Regions from separate parts of the Acidovorax sp. FG42 genome, predicted to be linked through region 1. Evidence: predicted binding sites of a transcription regulator. Region 1 holds the regulator's gene; each other region holds the start of a gene.
What was found. Region 1 encodes sigma-54, which starts transcription at its own class of promoters, with help from an activator protein. Its sites were predicted from a motif close to TGGCANGNAANCTGCTTT; they were not measured.

Region 1 (5,722 bases):
GTAGTTCTTCTTCCAGTGCGTAGCCAGCTGGCTGAAGAACTCGCCGCCGTCTTCGGTCTGCGCCTCTTCGCGGCCCACAGCCAGGCCCTGGGCGCGGTCGGCCGCGCGTTCGCTGGCATTGCGGCCTGCGGTACCGGCTGCGGCAATGCGCTCGCCGTAGGGCGGGTTCAGCAGCATCACGCCGGGCTGCTCGCAGGGCGGCATGCGCTGCAGGGCGTCGCCACCGCGCAGCTGCACGGCCTGGGCCACACCTGCGCGCTCGGCGTTGCGCTGCGCAAAATCGACCATACGGAAGGCCACATCACTGCCAAATATGGGTACAGCGCTAGTACATATTGCGCCTTCAGCTTCGTTTTTGATAGCAGACCAAACGTGCGCCTGGAAGGGCAGCAGCTTTTCAAACGCGAAGCGACGCAGCATGCCCGCCGGGATGCGGCAGGCGATCTGCGCAGCCTCGACCACGATGGTGCCGCTGCCGCAGCAGGGGTCGTACAGGGGCTGGGGGTTGTCGCCGTGCGGGTCCCAGCCGCTGGCGGCGATCATGGCGGCGGCCAGGGTTTCCTTGAGCGGGGCGTCGCCCTTGTCTTCGCGCCAGCCGCGCTTGAACAGCGGCTCGCCGGAGGTGTCGATGTAGATCGTGGCTTCGTCGGTGGTCAGGTGCAGGTGGATGCGCACGTCGGGCCACTGGGTGTTCACATCGGGGCGCACGCCGCTTTTGTGGCGGAAGCGGTCGGCCACGGCGTCTTTCACCTTGAGGCCCGCGAAGTTCAGGCTCTGCAGCGGGCTGTGCTGGGCCGTCACTTCGACCTTGAAGGTCTGGCGCGTGGTGAACCAGATCTCCCAGGCCACATCGCTGGCCATGTTGTAGAGGTCGTTCTCAGACCGGTACGGGCGGTGGGCCAATTGCACCAGTACGCGCTGGGCCAAGCGGCTGTGCAGGTTGAGCTGCATGGCCTGGCGCCACGAGGCGCGCAGCAGCACACCACCCCGGCCCACCAGCAGGTCTTGCCCCGTGAGGCCGGTGATGCCATGCACCTCGTCGGCCAGAAAGCCCTCGACGCCTGCGGCGCAGGGGAGAAAAAGTTGGAGTTGGTTCATGTCAATGGGGAGGATACGCGCTCAGACAATGCGTGGGAATCCGGCGTTCCCGCGCAGGCCAGCAGCAGCTGGCGGATGGAGTCCGGGATGGGGGCGACCTTGCGGCTGGCCTTACCGATGAAGACGATGCCAATCTTGCCGCGCGCCACTTCACGGCCGGAGGCCTTTTCGGTCATGCAGAACACCAAGTCAAAGCCGTAGCGGTTGAAGTCTGCGGGCGCCATCTCCACCCGCATGGTTTCGCCATGGAAGCCTTCGGACTTGTACTGCGCCACGATGTCGCCCACCACGATGGACAGGCCGCCCACATCGGCCTCGGGGTAGCCCAGCGACTGGAAGAAGCGCACGCGCGCTTCGGACACCAGGCTGAGCAACTGCGCGTTGTCCAGGTGCCCGCCCTGGTTCACGTGGCTGATGTAGATCTGCAGCTCGGTGGCAAAGCCGAAGTGCGCGGGGAGGTCAAAGACGATGCGGGCCATGGTGGGCTGCGGTAGGTAATACGGAAACAACAGAAAAGGTACGGCATCGCAGGCGCGCCGTGCGCCAGCTGCCGAGGCGGCTACAACGCCTTGCGCAGATTCGCTGGCGCGATCTTGAGCGCCTCGCGGTACTTGGCCACGGTGCGGCGGGCGCATTCGATGCCCTGCTCCTTGAGCATCTCGGCGATCTGGCTGTCGGACAGCGGCTTGGCGGGGTTCTCCGCCGACACGAACTGCTTGATCAGTGCGCGCACCGCCGTGCTGGACGCGTTGCCGCCCGTTTCGGTGCCCAGGCCCGAGCCAAAGAAATACTTCAGCTCGTAGGTGCCGATCGGCGTGGCCATGTACTTGGCGGTGGTGACGCGGCTGATGGTGGACTCGTGCAGGCCCAGTTCGTCGGCAATGTCGCGCAGCACCAGCGGGCGCATGGCCAGTTCGCCGTGGGTGAAGAAGTTCTTTTGCCGCTCGACGATGGCGCGCGAGACGCGCAGGATGGTGTCAAAGCGCTGCTGGATGTTCTTGATGAACCAGCGCGCCTCCTGCAGGCGCTGCTGCATGCCCTGGTGGCCTTCGCCGCCCTTGTGGCCGCGCAGGGCGCCTGCGTAGATGTCGTGCACGCGCAGGCGGGGCATCACGTCGGGGTTGAGCTGCACGATGAAGTTCTGCTGGCCGCTGCCATTGGCGCGACCGGCTTTGCGCACGATGACGTCGGGCACGATGATGTTGCGCTCCACGTCGGCAAACTTGCGGCCCGGGCGTGGTTCCAGGCGGGCGATGAGTGCCATGGCAGCGCGGGTGCGCTCTTCTCCAGCCACGCCGCCTTCGCTGCACAGCTGCGTCAGGCGGCGGATGTCCCGGCGCGCCAGCATCTCCAGCGGCTGCTGGCAGATGCGCAGAGCGGTCTGCACGGTCTCGGGGTCGGCGTCGCTGTCTTCGTCGGCCGCCAACGCCGCGAGCTGCAGCGTCAGGCATTCGGACAGATTGCGCGCGCCCACGCCCACAGGCTCCAGACTTTGCAGCAGGCGCTGGGCCACCGTGAAGCGGTGCACCAGCTCTTCGATCTGTTCCAGGTCGTCGGGCCCGGCGAGGCTGATGGCGAGTTCTTCCAGCGGCTCTTCGAGGTAGCCGTCGTCGTTCAGCGATTCGATGAGAAAACGCAGCGCGGCCGTGTCTACTTCGGACAGGCGCAGCGACAGCGCCTGGCGGTGCAAAAAGGCCGTCAGCGACTCGTGCGATCGGGCCAGCTCGGTGGCATCGGCCTCGTCGCCTTCCGCGTCGTTGCGGGTGCGCGCTGGGGCGTCGCCGCCCCACTCGGCATCGTTGGGCGCCATCTCGACGGTGCCGTCGCCGCTCCAGTCGGGCTCGTCCGAGCCCCCCCCGGAGATTTCAGCGTCGTTTTGGCTGTCAGCGCCAGTACTGCTTGCGCCAGAAGCTCCTGAAAACATAGCATCATCTGCGCTGTAGTCGTCGGCCTGGGCGGGCGTGTCGGCGGCTTCCAGGCCAAATTCCTCGCGCGGGGCTTCGTCCGCATTGCGTTCGAGGAACGGGTTTTCGTCGAGCATCTGCTCGACTTCCTGCGAGAGTTCGAGCGTGGACAACTGCAGCAGTCGGATGGACTGCTGGAGCTGAGGGGTCAATGCAAGGTGCTGCGAGACGCGCAGCGACAGTCCAGGCTTCATCACATGCGGAAATGCTCGCCCAGGTACACGCGGCGTACTTCGGCGTTGTCCACGATCTCGGACGGCGTACCCTGCGCCAGCACACGGCCGTCGCTGATGATGAAGGCGTGGTCGCAAATGCCCAGGGTCTCGCGCACGTTGTGGTCGGTGATGAGCACGCCGATGCCGCGCGCCTTCAAGAAGCCAATGATGCGCTGGATCTCGATCACGGCGATGGGGTCGATGCCCGCAAAGGGCTCGTCCAGCAGGATGAAACGCGGCTGGGTGGCCAGGGCACGCGCAATCTCGACGCGGCGGCGCTCGCCGCCAGACAGCGCCAGTGCAGGTGAAGCCCGCAGGTGGTCCACGCGCAGCTCTTGCAGCAGGGCCGTCAGGCGCTCTTCGATGGCATCGCGCGACAGCGGCTGGCCGTCATCGGCGCGCTGCAGTTCCAGCACGGCGCGCACGTTTTCTTCGACGGTGAGCTTGCGGAAGATGGAGGCTTCTTGCGGCAGGTACGACAGCCCCAGGCGCGACCGGCGATGGATGGGCATGTGGGCCACGGACTGGCCGTCGATACGGATGTCACCCGCATCGCTGCGCACCAGGCCCACGATCATGTAGAACGAAGTGGTCTTGCCCGCGCCATTGGGGCCCAGCAAACCCACGACTTCGCCTTTTTGCACCTCCAGGGACACGTCCTTGACGACCTTGCGGCTGCCATAGGACTTGGCCAGGTGCTGCACCTCCAGGCGGCTGCCCGACTGCGAATCGGGCCCCAGGCGGCTGTTCGCAGGGGTCGCCGGGGTCTCGGGACCAGTACTCACCACGGGCCCGCTCACTTGGCGCCGCCGCCAAGGGTGTTGCTGGGGCGCAGCGCCGGTGCGGGCGACTCGGGCGCCTTGGCGGGGGCTGCAGCGCCGGGCGGCGGGTCCTTGGGTGCCAGCACGGCACGCACACGGCCACCGGGCGCAGGGGTGTCGCCGGCCGCAGCCGAAGACGCAGGCGCCTTCTGGCCATCGACGGTGAACACGTCGGTGAGGTTGTTGTAGACGATCACGGCGCCGGTGATCTCGTCGTTCAGTACCGATCCACGGTAGCGGCGCAGTTCGGCGCGGGTGATGAAGCGCACGTTGTCGGCCTTGCCGTCGTATTCGATGACTTCGCTTTCGCCTTCGATGAACTCGTCAGGCGCTCCGGCCACGGTGTCGCGCTTCTGTCGGAAGAACGCCCGTTTGCCTGCCTCGGCCGTGACCACGCCGTACTGGTAGCCGTCGGCGTCCTGGCGCACATCCAGCCGCGCGCCGCGCAGCACGATGGTGCCCTTGGTCATCACCACGCGGCCCGAGAACACGCTGGTCTGCTTGAGTTCATCGTGCCGCAGGGCGTCGGCCTCGATGTTCATGGGCTTGGCACGGTCTGCCTTTTCGGCATGTGCCATGCCCGCAAGGCCGGTCAGGGCTGCGAGCACAAGGAGGGGGAGTAGGCGGTGGGTCATAGGGCACGAATCTTGCAATGATTGTAGCCACCCGATGGTACCCACCCCGAAAAAAAAGCCCGCATCCGCGGGCCTTTGGGACAGCTTGCCGACAGGGTCGGCCGCTGGTCAGGCTTTGCGTGCCGTAGCGGCCAGGTATTCGACCACCTGCAGCACGGTCTGCATGCTGCCGGCCATCGTGCCGTCGGTGTAGTACTTGCCCGCCACACCCATGGATGGCACGCCTTCGACACCGTACGAATCCTGCAGCTGAGAGGCGCGACGCACCTGATTGGCCACGCTGAAGGAGCCGTAGACCTCCTTGAACTTGGCCACGTCCACGCCCTGCTGGGTCACCCAGGCCAGGATTTCGTCGTCCTTGGCGAGCTTGGCCTTTTCCACATGGATGGCACGGAAGACCTTGGCATGCAGGGCTTCGAGCTTGCCCATGCCTTCAAGCGTATAGAACAGCTTTTGCTGGGGCACGAAGCTGGCGTTGAATGCCACGGGCACACGGCGGATGGAGAGGTCCTTGGGCGCGGCCTTGACCCAAGCGTCCAGTGTGGGCTCGAAGGCGTTGCAGTGGGGGCAGCTGTACCAGAAGAACTCGATCACATCGACCTTGCCAGCGGGGGCGTCTGGGGCGACGGGCTTGTCCAGCCGCTTGAAGTCCTTGCCCTCCTTGAACTGGCGGGCTTGCGCCATGGCGGGGTTGGCCACTGGCAGCGTCAGGGCAGAAGCGGCAACCGCCGAGGCGGCGGACAAAGAAAACTCACGGCGTTTCATGACAAAGACTCTCCTGGTTCAGGTATGCGGGATGTGAGACATCCCTTTACAAAAAGTTCAGCCCTGGCGGTGGCGCCGTTTTTGCAAGCGCTTCAGCGCTGCACGCGCACGAGCGCCGATTCCAGCCCGGCGCCGTCGAGTTTCTCTTTGAGCACCTCGGCATCGTCCCGTTTGGTGAAGGGGCCGATGCGCACCCGGAACACCGCCCGGCCATTTTGCTCACG
Region 2 (5,722 bases), on a different contig from region 1:
CGTCTGCGGAGCACCGTCGTTGTGCCACGCGCCGCGCTCCAGCACTTCGCGCAGGCTACGGATCTGCTCGCTGTGGCCGCCCAGCGCTTCGTAGTCTGCACGGCGCATGCTGAACTCGATGGGCGCCACGATGGCGGGCGTGGGCACGGTGCCAAAGCTGTTGTCGGGCATGCGCAGCACGTCGGCCATCACGGTGATACCGCCGCCCGGCCACACATAGGCGGGGGCACCGCCACAGGTCACATTGACCAGCGCGTTCTTGATGGAACGCGTGAGCAGCACCGGGTTCTCTGTCACCCCTGCGCGCAGGCTGCCGCCTGCACCGCCGAGGAACAGCACGGAGGCCAGCGAGGGCTCGCAGTTTTCGCCGATGCGGTCCACGATGCGACGCACTTCGGCGGGCATCTCGGCCTCCACCGGATGGAGTTGCGCGTCCAGCACGTACCAGGACGCATGCTCCCCGGTGGTGGAGGTCATCAACAGGCGCAGCCCCGGCCAGGCGACAGATTCGTCCCAGCCCTCGATGATGGACAGCGGGTCGGCAATGTCGGTACCGCCCCAGCCGGTGCCCGGGTTGGCCACCTGAAAGTAGCGGCCCGGCGTGGACTTGCGCCCGCGCATCTGGATGCCCGAGGGCTTCATGTCCAGGCAGCGGCCCGCCTGGTGCTCGGTGAGCACGCCGGTGATGTGGTCGTCCACCACCACCACCTCGTCTGCATGGCCAAAGAACTGGCGCGCAAAGATGCCGATGGCCGCAGAACCGCAGCCCACGCGCATGCGCTGCTCGGCCACACCGTTGACGATGGGCGCGCGGCCGGCCTGGATCACGAGCTGCGAGCCACCGTCGATGGTGAACTCCACCGCCTGCTTGTTGCCCAGCGCCTGCATCATCTCGGCGGTGATGCGGCCTTCCTTCTTGGTGCCACCCGTGAGGTGGTGCACGCCACCCAGCGACAGCATCTGCGAGCCGTATTCGGCCGTGGTCACATGGCCCACCACCTCGCCCTTGCAGCGCACGTTGGCCTGTTCGGAGCCGAGGAAGCGGTCGGTGTCGATCTTCACCTTGAAGCTGCAGTAGCTGAAGATGCCCTCGGTCACCACGGTGACCATGTCCACGCCATCGGTTTTGGAGCCCACGATGAAGGGCGCGGGCTTGTAGTCCGGGTAGGTGGTAGACGAGCCCACGCCTGTCACAAACACCTCTTCCGACAGCAGCAGGTCGCCGTTCCATGCGGGTTCAGGAGCCACCTCCGTCCCTGCACCTTCTGCAGCCTCAGCGCGGCCCGCAAAGGGCACCAGCGTGGCCTCGCCTGCCTCCAGCGTCTTGCGCAGCAACACCACCGGGTCCAGCCGCACCAGCACGCCCGCCTGGTTGGCGTAGCGGTCGCAAGCGCCTGCGCGGCCTTCGGAAATCTGGCACAGCACCGGACACGCATTGCACTCGACCTTGGCAGCGTTCATGCGCTCGTTGCGCGGCCGGGCGCGCTCCAGCACCTGCGGCAACTCTGGCGCATCCATACCCGGCAGCCCATCGGTCTTGGTGTGTTCAGTCATCGTGGCGACCCATTCATTGCATTGTTGCAAGTGCTTGTACGCGCATTGCATTTTGTGTAGCATTCACTTAACTTAAATGTTGTGAACACTACATTTCGTGTCAATGTAGCGGAATCAACCAGACTCTGCAATGGTGTTTTCGCACCCCCAAAAACGGTGCACGAGGAGCCCCAAAATGACGCACGTTGTGACGGACGCATGCATTCGGTGCAAGTACACCGACTGCGTCGATATGTGCCCGGTCGATTGCTTCAAGGAGGGGCCGGAATATCTGGTCATTGACCCAGACGAGTGCATCGACTGCGCGGTGTGCATTCCAGAGTGCCCGGCCAATGCCATCTATGCCGAAGACGATCTGCCCGAAGGCATGGAAATCTTTCTGCAGTTCAACAAAAAGCTGGCGCCCACGCTACCCACAATCACCAAAAGAAAAGCGGCTTTGCGAGATGCGGAACAATGGAGGGTTGTGAGCCACAAGCTTTCAGGCCTGAACATTGCGCTGTAGAGCGCATGGGGCCCCGAATCTGAGCCAGCTTCAGCCAAATTCCTTATTTGCTTCCAACTTTTCCATCTAACGCACCATGAGCGCCTTTCTTGACGAACGCGTCCTGACGGTCCACCACTGGACGGACCGCCTTTTCTCCTTCACCACCACGCGCGACACCGCGCTGCGCTTCTCCAACGGCCATTTCACGATGATTGGCCTGCGCGGTGAGAACGGCAAGCCCCTGCTGCGCGCCTACAGCATCGTGAGCCCCAACTACGAAGAGCACCTGGAGTTCCTGTCCATCAAGGTGCCCGATGGCCCGTTGACCTCGCGCCTGCAGCACATCAAGGTGGGTGACACCATCGTGGTCGGCAAAAAACCCACGGGCACGCTGCTGATCGACTACCTGCTGCCTGCCAAGCGCCTGTACATGCTCTCCACCGGCACGGGTGTGGCACCGTTCCTGAGCCTGATCCGCGACCCCGAGACCTACGAGAAGTTCGAGGAAGTCATCCTGGTGCACGGCGTGCGCGAGGTGAAGGAGCTGGCCTACCACGACTACATCACCGAAGAACTGCCCAAGCACGAGTTCTTGGGCGAGATGGTCAGCAAGCAGCTCAAGTACTACCCCACCGTGACGCGCGAGGCCTTCAAGCACCAGGGCCGCGTCACCACGATCATTGAGAACGGCCAGCTGGCGCGCGACCTGGGCCTGCCCGCGCTCAACCCCGCCGAAGACCGCGTGATGATCTGCGGCAGCCCCGAGATGCTGCGCGACCTCAAGCACATGATGGAAGAGCGCGGCTTCAATGAAGGCAACACCACGAAGCCGGGCGACTTCGTGATCGAACGCGCGTTCGCAGAGCAGTGATCCCCGGCGGGCCCCACTCCCGGGGCCCGCGTCATCCACCAGGACCCGCCATGTCTGCCACCCCCACCAAGACCCGGACCGCGTCCCCCCGCGCAGCCTCTGCCCGCAAGACGGGCGTGCGCGAGCAGGCCGCACAGACCACGCGCGACAACATCCTGAAGGCGGCGACCAAGGTGTTCGCCCGCTACGGCTACGAAGGAGGCAGCGTGGAGAAGATCTCTAAGGCGGCCAAGTCCTTCGACCGGATGATCTACTACTACTTCGGCAGCAAGGAAGGCCTGTTCATCGAGGTGCTGGAGGAAACCTACCGGCGCATGAACGATGCGGAATCAAAATTGGACCTGGACACCGCCAAACCGGTCGAGGCACTTCAGGCCGTGATCCGCTTTGTGGTGGGCTACTACCGCAAGAACCCCGAGTTCATCACGTTGCTCAACACCGAGAACCTGCACAAGGGCAAGCACATTTCCAAGTCGATGCGCGCCCGTGAATACTCGTCGCCCGCCATCGAGGTGATCCGCCGCGTGCTCGAAAGCGGCCAGGCGCAGGGCCTGTTCCGCAAGGACGTATCGGCGCGCGATGTGTACCTGCTGATCGCCGCCACGGGCTACTTCTACATGTCCAACCGGCACACGCTGTCGGCCTTCCTGGGCGAAGACCTGGAAACGCCTGACGCGCTGGCGCACTGGGAGTCGTTCGTCATCGACACCGTGCTGCGCACCGTGGCGCCAGGCCCCCACCTGCCCAAGGGCAAGGCGGCAGCAGCGGCCTGAATCGACAAGATCAATAAGAACGTGTTTACGATCTTTGCAGGGCCCCGAAAAGATCGTCAACACGTTCTAAGAGATTTTTCCCTGCGGAGTGCCGCGTGGCACCCCGCCCACCACCCCACGAGGAGAATCCATGGCAGAAGCAGCAGCAGGCGGCAAATCGGGCAAGGTCGTCATCCATAACATCGGTCTTTTGTTATCGGGCGACCTGGACCGCCCCATCCTCGACGCCGACACCATCGTGGTGAACGACGGCCTCATCGTGGCCGTGGGCCGCTACAAGGACTGCGATACCGACCACGCCAACACCGTGATCGACGCACGCCAGACCTGTGTGGCGCCGGGCCTCATCGACAGCCACGTGCATCCAGTGTTTGGCGACTGGACGCCGCGCCAGAACCAGATCGGCTGGATCGACTCGACCATGAACGGCGGCGTCACCACCATGGTGTCGGCCGGCGAAGTGCACCTGCCCGGCCGCCCCAAGGACATCGTGGGCCTGAAGGCCCTGGCCATCACCGCGCAGCGCGCATTCGACAACTTCCGCCCGGGCGGGGTGAAGGTGATTGCAGGCGCCCCGGTCATCGAGAAGGGCATGACCGAGCAGGATTTCAAGGACATGGCCGATGCGGGCGTGACCCTGCTGGGCGAAGTGGGCCTGGGCTCCGTCAAGGCGGGCTACGAGGCCCAGCAAATGGTGGCGTGGGCGCGCAAGCACGGCATCCAGAGCACCATCCACACGGGCGGCCCGTCCATCCCGGGCTCGGGCCTGATCGATAAGGACGTGGTGCTGGAGGCCGATGCCGACGTGATCGGCCACATCAACGGCGGCCACACCTCGCTGCCCTGGAAGCATGTGTGCGAGCTGTGCGAGAAGTCGTCCCGCGCGATCGAGCTGGTGCACAACGGCAACGAGAAGATCGCCATCCAGGCCGCGCGCGCGGCCATCGAACTCAAGTGCCCGCACCGCGTGATTTTGGGCACCGACGGCCCGGCCGGCTCGGGCGTGCAGCCGCTGGGCATGCTGCGCATGATTGCGCTGATCTCGAGCTTTGCCGACATCCCGGCAGAGCTGGTGTTCTGCTTTGCCACCGGCAACACGGCGCGCATCCGCAACCTCAACTGCGGCCTGATCGAAGTGGGCCGCGCGGCCGACTTTGTGTTCATGGACCGTGCCCAGCACACCGCAGGGGCCACGCTGCTGGAGAGCGTGCAGCTGGGCGACATCCCGGGCATTGGCATGGTGATGATCGATGGCCTGGTGCGCTGTGGACGCAGCCGCAACACGCCGCCTGCGACCGAGATCCCGGTGGTGCTGTAACCCGCCAACCAGCCACCAGCAACCAACAGCGACAAAAACAAAAGCCCGCATTGGCGGGCTTTTGTTTGGAGGGAAGCAACGGGCTCAGTAGGTGTCCGACACCCGCACCGCACCTGGCTGGGGCTGTGGCTGCGCATAGGGGTCTGCCGCCCGGGCCGAGCCGCCCTGGTCCACGCGGAAGCCCTTGCCCTGCAGCACCACGGGCGTGCCCACTGCCGTGGGTTCTGCGCGCTGGAAGTGGCGCAGCGAGCCGTCTTCCATGCGCACCGCCACCTGGTACACCGTGTGGGTGCGGGTGCGCTCTTCGACCTTGTGGCCCACGTAACCACCGCCCACTGCGCCCAGCACGGTGGCGGCGGTGCGGCCGCTGCCCTTGCCGATCTGGTTGCCCACCACGGCACCCAGCACGCCACCAGCCACAGCGCCTACGCCCGTGGCGGGCGCGGCTTGCTGAACGGCCTGGACCGATTCAACGCGGCCACAGCTGCGGCACACGGGCGCCGCCGCACGCACGGGCTGGGCCACACCCCCGGGGGCCATGCCGCCCGCCATGTCGCCGGATCGGCCTGTGCTGCCGCCCGGTTGCGGACGGTAGTTTGCTCCGCTATTCATAGCATTCTGGGTAGGTGCGACCGGCGCTTGGGCGCGTTTTTCTTCAATGATCTCGGCCTCAGGCGTGCGAGGGGCCGCTGCCAGGGTGGCGGGGGCTGCCGCATCGG
Region 3 (5,722 bases), on a different contig from region 1:
GGCGACTGCATTCGCTGCACCATGCGCAGCAGCAGATGACGATGTGGAGCGACAACCGAAACCACCTGCTCGACGACCTGCTGCGCGACGTGATTTTGGTGGCGGTGGCGCAGCTGATTGGTGTTGCGCCAGGGCAGTTCATTGCCATCGTCGCCATCACCCAGCTCAGCGAGAGCTTTCAGCACGCCAACGTACGGCTGTGGTTCGGCCAGGTGGGCGAGCGGCTCTGGATCAGCCCCCGGTTTCACCGCCGACACCACAGCATCGGCATTGGCCACGAGACGGTCAAGCCCTCGTCTGCGGCGACATCGGGCCAACCCGCAACCCCACCGCGCGTGGTGCTCGGCGGGCACAACTTCGGGGTGCTGCTGCCCTGGTGGGACATGCTGATGGGCACGGCCAACTTCGAAAAGCGGTTTGATCCGACCGGCGTGCGCGACCAGGTGGAGCCGGGCCCCGATGGCCGCGTGCGCGACTACGGCAGGGGATTCTGGTCCCAGCAATGGCGGGGCGTACTGAGGTTGCTGGGCAAGGCCTGAGCGACCCGGCGGGCGCTGCCTGTATGCTTGCCGCCATGGGATTACTGCTTGATTCTTTCTGGCGTGCCGCCGCCTACTGCCTGCGTCCGCGTGTGATCGCGCTGTCGCTCCTGCCCCTGGTCTTGATGGCCTTGTTGGCGATGGGCCTGGGCTATTTTTACTGGGACGGGGCAGTGCAGGCAATGCGCACTTTGCTCGACGCCTCCTCGTTGCTGGCCAGCGTCTGGGGCTGGCTCCAGGGCTGGGGGTTGAGGGATGTGACGGCCGTCATGGCGCCGTTGATGGTGGTGCTGGCTGTGGCACCTGTACTGGTGGTGGTGTCGCTGCTGGCCGTGGCGGTGCTTATGACGCCTGCCCTGGTGGCCTTGGTGGCTGCCCGGCGTTTTCCGGACCTGGAGCGCAAAAAAGGCGGGTCTTTCATCGCGAGTGTTGCCTGGTCCGTGGGCTCCACGGTGCTGGCGCTCGTGGCGCTGGTGGTTTCGGTTCCGCTGTGGCTGGTTCCGCCGCTGGTGCTCGTTCTGCCGCCCTTGATCTGGGGGTGGCTGACTTACCGGGTGATGGTGTTTGATGCGCTGGCGGACCACGCCAGCAAGGAGGAGCGCCAGGAGATCTTCCGGCGCCATCGCAGCAGCCTGCTGGGTATTGGCATCGTCACGGGTTACCTGGGGGCGGCACCCAGCATCGTGTGGGCATCGGGTGTGGTGTTTGCCGCCGCGTTTTTTGTGCTGGTGCCACTGGCGATCTGGATCTACACCCTGGTGTTCGCGTTTTCCTCGCTGTGGTTCACGCACTATGGCCTGGCCGCCTTGCAACGCTTGCGGGCCGAGCGGGGGACGAATATGCCCATGGCCGAGCCCGCCCCTTCGTCGGCCTCGTCTGCATTGACCCCACGCCATGCTGACACGCCGGCGCTGGAAACTGCGGCCCCTGCTGCGGCCGTGCTACCACCCCCTGCCATTTCGCCCTCTGGAGACAACGCACCATGACACCTACCTTCGGCCTCATCATCGTGGGCGACGAGATCTTGTCAGGCAAACGTGCCGACAAGCACATGCCCAAGGTGATCGAACTGTTGTCGGCACGCGGCCTGTCCCTGGCCTACGCCGACTATGTGGGGGACAGCCCGGACCGGATCACAGCCACCTTGCAGCGGGCGTTCGCGTCGGCCGATGTTGTGTTCTCGTGTGGTGGCATTGGTGCAACGCCTGACGACCACACGCGGCAGTGCGCTGGACGAGCCCTGGGCCAGGATCTGGCACTGCACCCAGAGGCCGAGGCGCTGATCCGCGAACGCATGCAGGATGTGGCGCGAGAGCAGGGCGTGCCCTACGAGCCTGATCGCTCTGACAACGTGCACCGCCTCAACATGGGCATGTTCCCGGTGGGCGCGCGCATCATCCCCAATCCTTACAACAAGATCCCCGGCTTCAGCTGCGACGGGCCTGGCGGTGGATCCGTGCACTTCGTTCCTGGGTTCCCTGTGATGGCCTGGCCCATGATCGAGTGGGTGCTGGAGCACCATTACGCAGCCCATTTCAACCGCGCGCCGCAGACCGAGCAGTCAGTGGTGGTCTTTGGCGCGATGGAGGCATCGTTGACGCCCCTCATGGAGCAGATTGAAAAATCGCACCCTGATGTGCGGGTGTTCAGTTTGCCCAGTGTAGATCATCCACAATACGGGCGGCATATCGAACTGGGTGTCAAAGGGCCAGCGTCTTCCGTGCCCGCAGCATGGCAGGCACTAAAAACAGGTTTGCACGAATTTGGTGCAAATTGTGGCCCTGAATTGGTGCGCAACCTCTGAGACCCAGATTAGAAAGATGGATTGCACCGTATTGGTGCTTTTGGGCGTATGCCACGCCGACCTGCTGCCAGTAGCGCTCCTTCATAGTGCGGTGCTGCACTCGGCTGGCACGCAAACTGCTTTTGTTTCAGCAAACTCTTTTTTCAACAAGCGCTTTATCCAGGAGAACCTGATGGCCAAGACCGTTGCAGACGTGATGAAGATGGTGAAGGAGAACGAAGTCAAGTTCGTTGACTTCCGTTTCACCGATACCCGTGGCAAACAACAGCACACCACGGTGCCCGTCTCTCACTTCGACGAAGACAAGTTCACTTCGGGCCACGCCTTTGACGGCTCGTCGATTGCCGGTTGGAAGGGCATCGAAGCCTCCGACATGCAGCTGATCCCCGACCCGAGCACGGCTAACATCGATCCTTTCTTCGAAGAAACGACGCTGATCCTGACCTGCGACGTGATCGAGCCCGCCGACGGCAAGGCCTATGACCGTGACCCGCGCTCCATCGCCAAGCGCGCTGAAGCCTACCTGAAGGCCTCCGGTCTGGGCGACACCGCCTACTTCGGTCCTGAGCCAGAATTCTTCATCTTCGACGGCGTTCGCTGGAGCACTGAGCCCAACAACACCTTCTACGAAATCGAAGAGTACGAAGCTCCTTGGAACACCGGCGCCAAGCTAGAAGGCGGCAACCGTGGCCACCGTCCCACCGTCAAGGGCGGGTACTTCCCAGTGCCTCCCGTTGACAGCACGCAAGACATGCGCGCCGAGATGTCCCTGATCCTCGAATCCCTGGGCATCCCTGTCGAAGTGTTCCACCACGAAGTGGCGGGCGCTGGCCAGAACGAAATCGGCACCAAGTTCAGCACGCTGGTCGAGCGCGCCGACTGGACCATCCTGCAAAAGTACGTGATCCACAACGTGGCCAACGCCTACGGCAAGACCGCCACGTTCATGCCCAAGCCTTACCACGGCGACAATGGCTCCGGCATGCACGTGCACCAGTCCGTGTGGAAGGACGGCAAGAACCTGTTCGCTGGCGACGGCTATGCCGGTCTGTCGGACTTTGCGCTGTACTACATCGGCGGCATCATCAAGCACGCCCGTGCCCTGAACGCCATCACCAACCCCGGCACCAACAGCTACAAGCGCCTGGTGCCTCACTTCGAAGCCCCGGTGAAGCTGGCCTACTCGGCCAAGAACCGTTCTGCCTCGATCCGCATTCCTTATGTGGCCAACCCCAAGGGCCGTCGCGTGGAAGCCCGCTTCCCCGATCCACTGATGAACCCTTACCTGGGCTTCGCAGCACTGCTGATGGCCGGTCTGGACGGCGTGGAAAACAAGATCCATCCGGGCGAAGCCGCCACGAAGGACCTGTACCACCTGCCTCCAGAAGAAGACAAGCTGGTGCCTACCGTGTGCCACAGCCTGGATCAGGCCTTGGAGCACCTGGACAAGGACCGCGCGTTCCTGACCAAGGGTGGCGTGTTCACCGACAGCATGATCGACGCCTACATCGATCTGAAGATGAACGAAGTGACCCGCTTCCGCATGGCCGTGCACCCTGTCGAGTACGACATGTACTACTCGCTGTAATCGTCTGCTTGCAGACCATGGCTCAAAAAGGCGGCGTAAGCCGCCTTTTTTCATGGGCGGGCGAAGCGGGCGGACGCGCTGAGTGCACGTGGTGGAACCAAGGCGTCCGGTGTTGCATCCGTATACACAGCCCTGCAAGGGTCTGTCTTTGTTGGATTGGAGATGTGAGGTGATTGGGGGATACTCCCCCGACCCCTGCATGTCCGTGCGAGGAAACCGAATGAAAAAAACGCTCATCACCCTGCTTCTCATCGCCGCCGCCGTTCCCGCAGTCCAGGCGCAAGACCGCATCTATCGTTGCGGCAACGAATACACCAACAACGCGCAGCAGGCCAAGGAGCGTGGCTGCAAGCTGGTCGAAGGCGGCAATGTCACCGTGGTGCAGGGCACCCGCCCGGCGTCTGCCGCAGCCCCTGCCGCCGGTGGCGGTGGGGCAGCAGCTCCGTCGTCTGCGACCTCGCCCGCCAACGCTCCGCGCGTGAGCAACAACGAGCAAAAGTCCCGTGACTCGGATGCCCGCGCCATTCTGGAGTCCGAGCTGCGCAAGGCGGAAACGCGCCATGCCGAGTTGCTCAAGGAATACAACAACGGTGCGCCCGAGCGCAATGCGCTGGATCTGCGCAACCCCCAGCGCTATACCGAGCGCACGGCCGAACTCAAGGCCAGCCTCGCCCGCAGCGAGAGCGACATCGCAGGGATCAAGCGCGAGATTGCCCGCCTGCCCGCGCCCGCTGCGCCCACCAACTGACAACGGCGACAGCGCGTGAGTGCCCCTTCCTTTCCCGACCTGCCCGGCACTGACACCGGGCGTTTTCATTCCCTGGACCTGATGTCCACCCTGGTGGCGGTGCTGCGTGCGGATGATGGTGCCGTGCAGTTTGCCAACGCCGCCCTGGAAAACACGCTGGGCCTCTCGCGCCGCACCCTGGAAGGGGCGGACTTTTCCACCTTCTTCACCGACCCCGCATTGCTGCAGACCGCCCTGGCGGGCGCCCGGGGCAAAGACTTTGCCGCGCTGCGCTACGAGGCCAGCCTGAAACGCCTGCACCAGGACCCGGTGCCCGTGCATGTCAATGTGGCCGATGCCGAGCAGGTGGGCGAAATCCTGGTGGAGCTGTGGCCGCTGGAGCAGCAGGCCCGCCAGGACCGCGAAGAGCGCCTGCGCGACCAGGCCCAGGCCAACAAGGAGCTGATCCGCAACCTGGCCCACGAGATCAAGAACCCGCTGGGCGGCATTCGGGGCGCGGCGCAACTGCTGGAGATGGAACTCGATAACCGCGAGCTCACCGAATACACCCAGGTCATCATCCACGAGGCCGACCGCCTGCAAAGCCTGGTGGACCGGTTGCTAGCTCCCCACCGCCATCCGCATCTGGTGGGCGACGTGAACATCCACGAGGTGTGCGAGCGGGTGCGCTCGCTCGTGCTGGTCGAATACCCGCAGGGCCTCAAGGTACAGCGCGACTACGACACCTCCATCCCCGAGTTTCGTGGGGACCGTGCGCAGCTCATTCAGGCGGTGCTGAACATTGTGCAGAACGCGGCCCAGGCGCTGTCAGAGCGTATCGCCAAGGGCGATGCCGTGATCACGCTGCGCACACGTGTGGCCCGCCAGGTCACGTTCGGCCGGCAACGCTATCGGCTGGCACTGGAATTGCATGTCATCGACAACGGACCGGGCGTACCCGATGCCATCAAGGAGCGGATTTTTTACCCATTGGTGTCGGGTCGGGACGGCGGATCAGGGCTGGGGCTGACGTTGGCGCAAACCTTCGTGCAGCGACACCACGG
Region 4 (5,722 bases), on a different contig from region 1:
AACCCCACCAGCCGGGGCACGGTCAACATCAAGAGCGCCGACTTCAAGGCCGCCCCAGCGATTTCGCCCAACTACCTCAGCACGCCCGAAGACCGCCAGGTGGCGGCCGACAGCCTGCGCGTCACGCGCCGCATTGTGGCCCAGCCCGCGCTGGCCAAGTACCAGCCGCAGGAGTGGAAGCCCGGCGTGCAGTTTGAAAGCGACGAAGACCTGGCGCGCCTGGCGGGCGACATTGCCACCACCATCTTCCACCCCGTGGGCACCACGAAGATGGGCCGCGACGGCGACCCGATGGCAGTGCTGGATGCGCAACTGCGCGTGCGCGACGGACGCGGCGGCGTGGTGGCCGGCCTGCGCGTGGTGGATGCGGGCGCCATGCCCACCATCACCAGCGGCAACACCAACTCGCCCACGCTGATGATGGCGGAGAAGGCGGCGGAGTGGATCATCCAGGCAAGGCGGGCGGCGTGAGTACCATCGCGCCGATGTACTCCTCCACTTTCATCTTTGCGACCAAACAGTTCGACGACGCCTTTCACCGCCTGGACGAGGCGATCGCCACCGCCGCCCGTTCCATCGACGGCTACCTGGGCGAGGAGTCCTGGACGGACACGGGCAACGGCCTGGTGTCCAACGTGTACTACTGGCAGTCGCTGGAAGCCTTGCAAACGCTGATGCAACACCCCGCGCACCTGAAGGCCAAGGCCGCGCAGGGGCAGTGGCTCAATGGCTACCAGGTGGTGATTGCGCAGGTGCTGCGCACCTACGGGGACAACCGGCTGGTTGGGCTGCTGCCCACGGCCGGGCTCTTCACACAGGGCACTGCGCCCCACTAGTTTTTTCAAGCCACGGCGCAGAAGCCTCTTGGCAGGTCAGCGGATGCCGCCCACATAGCGCGGCACCTCGGGGGCGGGCTCGGGGGGCGGTGCGGGGCGCGCACGCACCGCCTGCGCCGCTGCATCCAGCAGCGGTCGGCGCTGGGCGGCCGGCGGGCTGGCGTGCAGGGCGTGCTCCAGGCGGTCGGCCCATTCGGCCAAGTCGGGCGCGTTGTCTTCGGTGGCGCGCTGGCGCGCAAACCGCACGATCTCCTGCGCGTAGTCCGCGTTGGCCGCCATCCATTCGGTATCGGTCACGCGCCCTGTCTTGCGCCGCAACAGCACATGCAGGTGGGCGGCAATCGCCAGCTTGTCTGAATCGGGCATGTTCGGCTCCTTACTGCATTGGGGTCATCCATCGGACTGCATTCGCTGGCCCGCACATCACAGGACGCGGCGACACATTCAGCCGCCCAGGCGCTCGCGGTGCTGGGCAATGTCCAGCCCGGTCTGCTCGCTTTGCTCGTCCACCCGCAGGCCCATCGCAAAGTTGACGACACACAGCAGCGCGGCCGTCACCACCAGGCTGTAGGCCCCCACCGCGCCCACGCCGATGGCCTGGGTCAGCAGGCTGCCCGCAGCGCCTCCCACGGTCTTGCTGGCCAGCACGCCTGTCAGCAGCGACCCCACGATGCCGCCAACGCCATGCACGCCAAATACGTCGAGCGAGTCATCCACCCGCAGCAGCCGCTTGAGCCCCGTGGCGCCCCAGTAGCAGGCCAGCCCGGCCACCAGACCAATCACGACGGCCGAGCGCAGCGTGACAAAACCGGCGGCGGGCGTGATGGCCACCAGCCCCGCCACCAGGCCGGAGCACAGCCCCAGCAGCGACGGGCGCCCGCGCACCACCCACTCGCCCAGCATCCACGACAGCGCCCCGGCTGCAGCGGCCAGGTGCGTCACGGCCATGGCCAGCCCGGCGCGCCCATCGGCCGCCACCGCTGAGCCTGCGTTGAAGCCAAACCAGCCCACCCACAGCATGCCCGCGCCCGCCATGGTGAGCCCCAGGTTGTAGGGTTCAAACGGCTCGCGCCCATACCCCGCGCGGCGGCCCAGAAACCAGGCGCACACCAGCCCTGCCACGCCCGCATTCACGTGCACCACCGAGCCGCCCGCAAAGTCCAGCGCGCCCATCTGCGCCAGCCAGCCCCCGGGCTCCCACACCCAGTGCGCCACGGGCGCGTACACCACCAGCGTCCACAGCCCAATGAAGACCAGCATGGCCGAGAACCGCATGCGCTCCACAAACGCGCCCACCAGCAGAGCGGCCGTGATGATGGCGAAGGTGAGCTGGAACATGGCGTACACCGACTCGGGAATCAGCGGCGCAATGTGGCTCACGGCCAGCTTGCCCGCCTCCAGCTGAAAGTCGAGCCCGGCAAAGCCGGCGCGGTCCCAGCCCCCCAGCCAGGCGCTGCCCGGTGTGAAAGCCAGTGAGTACCCCGCCGCAAACCACAGCAGGCTGACCAGCCCCGCAATGGCGACCACGCAGGCCATGGTGTTGAGCACGTTCTTCCTGCGCACCATGCCTGCGTAAAACAGCGCAATGCCGGGCAGCGTCATCAGCAGCACCAGGGCGGTGGAGGTCATCATCCAGCCGGTGTGGGCCGCATTCACCGTGTCCTGGGCCACCAGGGCGGGGCGTGTGAGGGGCGCCGCTATGGCGGGAGCCTCTGGCACGCTCTGGGCCAGCGCGCAGGTGCACAGCCCCAGACACAACGACACGACCACAAACACCCAGTGGCTGACTGCACGCATGCACGCTCCCTTTCGCAATTTGTTACAAGCGCATTGCACGAGCCATGCCAGCCGGTTGCCACCGAATCGGGGCAGAGCAAGCCCCCGAAAGCCGTCCGACGCCCAACAACGGGGGGGCGGGAAACTCCCAATGCACCAGCGGGGTGCAGCCGTTACAGTCACGGCACTCGAAAGCGCGCTTCGGTGTGCCAAGCGAGGGGCCCGAGGAGACAACCTTTCTACCAACAATACAGTCCAAACACCCAACGAGGTGTACACCCTTTCAGGCGCTGGCGATCCCAGCGCCTTTTTCTTGCCTGCCAGGGATGGCCTGCATAACCCTCGCGAGTCAGTGGTAGTGCGGATCGGGATGGGCAGCAAGGCGCCTTTTCACAGCCAATAGCCCGGCTATTGGCAAGAAAAGCAACGCAGCGGACCGCGCGACGCCGCGCTATCACCGACCGCAGGGGGTTATGCAGGCCATCCCTAGATCCTGAGCGGTCCTGAATCGATAGCAGGCCCGGTGCGACAATCCTGCGATGGAATGGATTTTGATGACCCTGGCCTCGCTGCTCGCGGGCTTTGTGGATGCGATCGTGGGAGGCGGTGGACTGGTGATGGTACCGGCGCTGTTTGCGGCTTTTCCGGGCGCGCCCCCGGCCACGCTGCTGGGCACCAACAAGGCGGCCTCGGTCTGGGGCACCGCCATGGCCACCTGGCAATACAGCCGCAAGGTGCAGATTCGCTGGTCGGCCATGCTGCCGGCCGCAGCCGCCGGTTTCGCCGGCTCGTTCGTGGGCGCCTGGGCCGTCACCGTGGTGTCGGCCGACTTCCTGCGCAAGCTGCTGCCCCTGGTGCTGCTGGGCGTGCTGCTCTACACCCTGGCCAAGAAGGAGCTGGGGCGGCACCACACCCCCCGGTTTGCGGGCCGGGCCGAGGTGATTGCCGCGTGCCTGATTGGCGTGCTCATCGGCTTTTACGACGGGTTCTTTGGCCCGGGCACCGGCAGCTTCTTCGTCTTCTTGTTCGTGCGGCTGCTGGGCTACGACTTTCTCAATGCATCGGCCTCGGCCAAGCTGCTCAACTGCGCCACCAACATTGCCGCCATTGCGCTGTTTGCCGCCAAGGGCCATGCGTGGTGGCACTTTGCGGTGACGCTGGCCGTGGCCAACGTGCTGGGCAGCCTGCTGGGCACGCACATGGCGCTCAAGCATGGCACCGGCTTTGTGCGGGGCATCTTCATCGTGGTGGTGAGCACGCTGATCCTGAAGACGGGGTACGACGCCTTCCTGCGGTAGGCCTGCTTTTCACCCACCAGGTGTCGCCTGCCAGGGTGGCATCCAACTTGCAACGCGCTGCACGGCCTACCACCAGGGCGCCTCGAGGTCATCGGGGTTGCCCTGCATGGCCCGAATGTGAACGCGCGTCCTATAATTTCCGCACGTTTCCGTTTGATGACGAGGCCCATCGCCAACGGCGATGTCCGCATCCACCCGCTCCGGCCTGCCTACCCGCAGGCCGGATTTTTTGTACCTGAACCACCCCCCACAGGAACCTGTCATGCAATTTTTCAAGTCTGCCGTTGTCACCGCCGTGGCGCTGTGCGCTGCCCTCGCCGTCCAGGCCCGCACGCTGGACGAAATCAAGAAAGACGGCAAGATCATCGTGGCCACCGAGGGCCAGTTCGCCCCCTTCAATTACTTCGAAGGCACCAAGCTGACGGGTTTTGAGGTGGAAGTGGCGGAGCTGGTGGTCAAGAAGATGGGCCTCAAGCTCGAATGGAAGACCCTGGGCTTTGACGCCCTGTTGACTGGCCTGGGCCAGAACCGCTGGGACGCCGTGATCGCCTCGCACGGCGTGACCGACGAGCGCTCCAAGGCCGTGACCTTTGCCAACCCCCACTACTGCTCGGGCGGCATCATCGTGGCCATGGACGACAAAATCCGCAACGCCAAGGACCTGACCGGCAAGGTCGTGGCCGTGCAGACCGGCACCAGCTACCTGGAGCAGGTCAAGAAGGTCAGCGGCGTGAAGGAAGTGAAGAACTTCCCGCAAGACACCGACGCCCAGCGCGCCCTGATCTCCAAGCGCGTGGACGCCTGGGTCAGCGACAAGTTCGTGGCCAAGGAAGCCGCCGCCAAGAACGCCAAGGCCGGCTTCAAGCTGGGCGACATGCTGTTCATCGAGCGCATCGCCCCCGCCATGGCCAAGGGCAACACCGGCCTGGCCGATGCCTGGAACAAGGCGTTCACCGAAGTGCTGGCCGATGGCAGCTACGCCGCCGTCTCCAAGAAGTACTTCAACGAAGACGTGCGCTGCAACTGATGTAAAAACGCGTCACGGGGTGCGCAGAGGGCCCAGGCCTGCTGCGCACCCTTTGCCGTTTCTGGTGACGGGTGCATGATCGCCCTGCCCCAGTCCGATTTCCAACCAAGACCGTATGGTCGTCTAATCCATGCTTCTCGCTCTTTGGCCACAAGGCTGGTCCCGACAGCAGCGCAGCAATGCCACGCTGGTCGCTGCACTGGTCGTGATGGTGCTGGCCCTCTCGCTGCTGGGCCAATTGCTGTCGTTCTTTCCCGACCCCATCGGCCCCAACGCCCAGGCGTTTTCTGAAGGTGCGCGCACCACGCTGTGGCTCACGCTGGTCAGTGGTGCTGTGGGCCTGGTGCTGGGCACCGCAGCGGCGCTGGCCCGGACGGCCCGCTGGACGCCCGTGCGCTGGGTGGCTGGCGTGTACATCTGGGCGATTCGCGGCACACCGCTCCTAGTGCAGATCCTGTTTGTGTACTTTGCCCTGCCGGTGCTGGTGCCAGGGCTCAACTTGCCCGACTTTGCCGCCGCCGTCGTGGCCCTGGGGCTGAACGTGGGCGCATACAACGCCGAGGCCCTGCGCGCAGGCCTGCTGGCCGTGCCACGTGGACAGACCGAGGCCGCCCGTGCGCTGGGCCTGGGCCGCATGCATGTGTTCATGGATGTGGTGTTCCCGCAGGCGTTCAAGATTTCGCTGCCGCCGCTGGTGAGCAACTTCGTGGCGCTGCTCAAGGACTCGTCGCTGGCCTACGCCATCGGCGTGGTGGAGCTGACCAACGTGGGCAACCGCATCCAGT

Region 2: the regulator sigma-54 is predicted to act here: its motif matches at 1,599-1,616, upstream of ACODSM_RS00100 (6-hydroxynicotinate reductase).
Region 3: the regulator sigma-54 is predicted to act here: its motif matches at 2,449-2,466, upstream of glnA (type I glutamate--ammonia ligase).
Region 4: the regulator sigma-54 is predicted to act here: its motif matches at 2,666-2,683, upstream of ACODSM_RS20845 (ammonium transporter).

The regions. Positions count from the first base shown of each region.
Region 1 covers NZ_JBMDJM010000004.1:17,926-23,647, reverse strand. The annotation lists gene ACODSM_RS05930 (THUMP domain-containing class I SAM-dependent RNA methyltransferase) at 1-1,098, opposite strand, end outside; gene ACODSM_RS05925 (acyl-CoA thioesterase) at 1,095-1,577, opposite strand; gene ACODSM_RS05920 (RNA polymerase factor sigma-54) at 1,658-3,256, opposite strand; gene lptB (LPS export ABC transporter ATP-binding protein) at 3,256-4,017, opposite strand; gene lptA (lipopolysaccharide transport periplasmic protein LptA) at 4,074-4,733, opposite strand; gene ACODSM_RS05905 (thiol:disulfide interchange protein DsbA/DsbL) at 4,842-5,498, opposite strand; gene ACODSM_RS05900 (SPOR domain-containing protein) at 5,591-5,722, opposite strand, start outside.
Region 2 covers NZ_JBMDJM010000001.1:19,809-25,530, forward strand. The annotation lists gene ACODSM_RS00100 (6-hydroxynicotinate reductase) at 1-1,554, opposite strand, end outside; gene fdxA (ferredoxin FdxA) at 1,730-2,059, shown strand; gene ACODSM_RS00110 (ferredoxin--NADP reductase) at 2,136-2,912, shown strand; gene ACODSM_RS00115 (TetR/AcrR family transcriptional regulator) at 2,963-3,685, shown strand; gene ACODSM_RS00120 (amidohydrolase family protein) at 3,816-5,003, shown strand; gene ACODSM_RS00125 (outer membrane lipoprotein) at 5,088-5,722, opposite strand, start outside.
Region 3 covers NZ_JBMDJM010000030.1:3,534-9,255, forward strand. The annotation lists gene ACODSM_RS22215 (sterol desaturase family protein) at 1-539, shown strand, start outside; gene ACODSM_RS22220 (EI24 domain-containing protein) at 575-1,525, shown strand; gene ACODSM_RS22225 (competence/damage-inducible protein A) at 1,522-2,343, shown strand; gene glnA (type I glutamate--ammonia ligase) at 2,516-3,931, shown strand; gene ACODSM_RS22235 (hypothetical protein) at 4,152-4,679, shown strand; gene glnL (nitrogen regulation protein NR(II)) at 4,761-5,722, shown strand, end outside.
Region 4 covers NZ_JBMDJM010000024.1:52,523-58,244, reverse strand. The annotation lists gene ACODSM_RS20860 (GMC family oxidoreductase) at 1-471, shown strand, start outside; gene ACODSM_RS20855 (antibiotic biosynthesis monooxygenase family protein) at 486-836, shown strand; gene ACODSM_RS20850 (hypothetical protein) at 873-1,202, opposite strand; gene ACODSM_RS20845 (ammonium transporter) at 1,281-2,633, opposite strand; gene ACODSM_RS20840 (sulfite exporter TauE/SafE family protein) at 3,152-3,910, shown strand; gene ACODSM_RS20835 (ABC transporter substrate-binding protein) at 4,173-4,937, shown strand; gene ACODSM_RS20830 (amino acid ABC transporter permease) at 5,068-5,722, shown strand, end outside.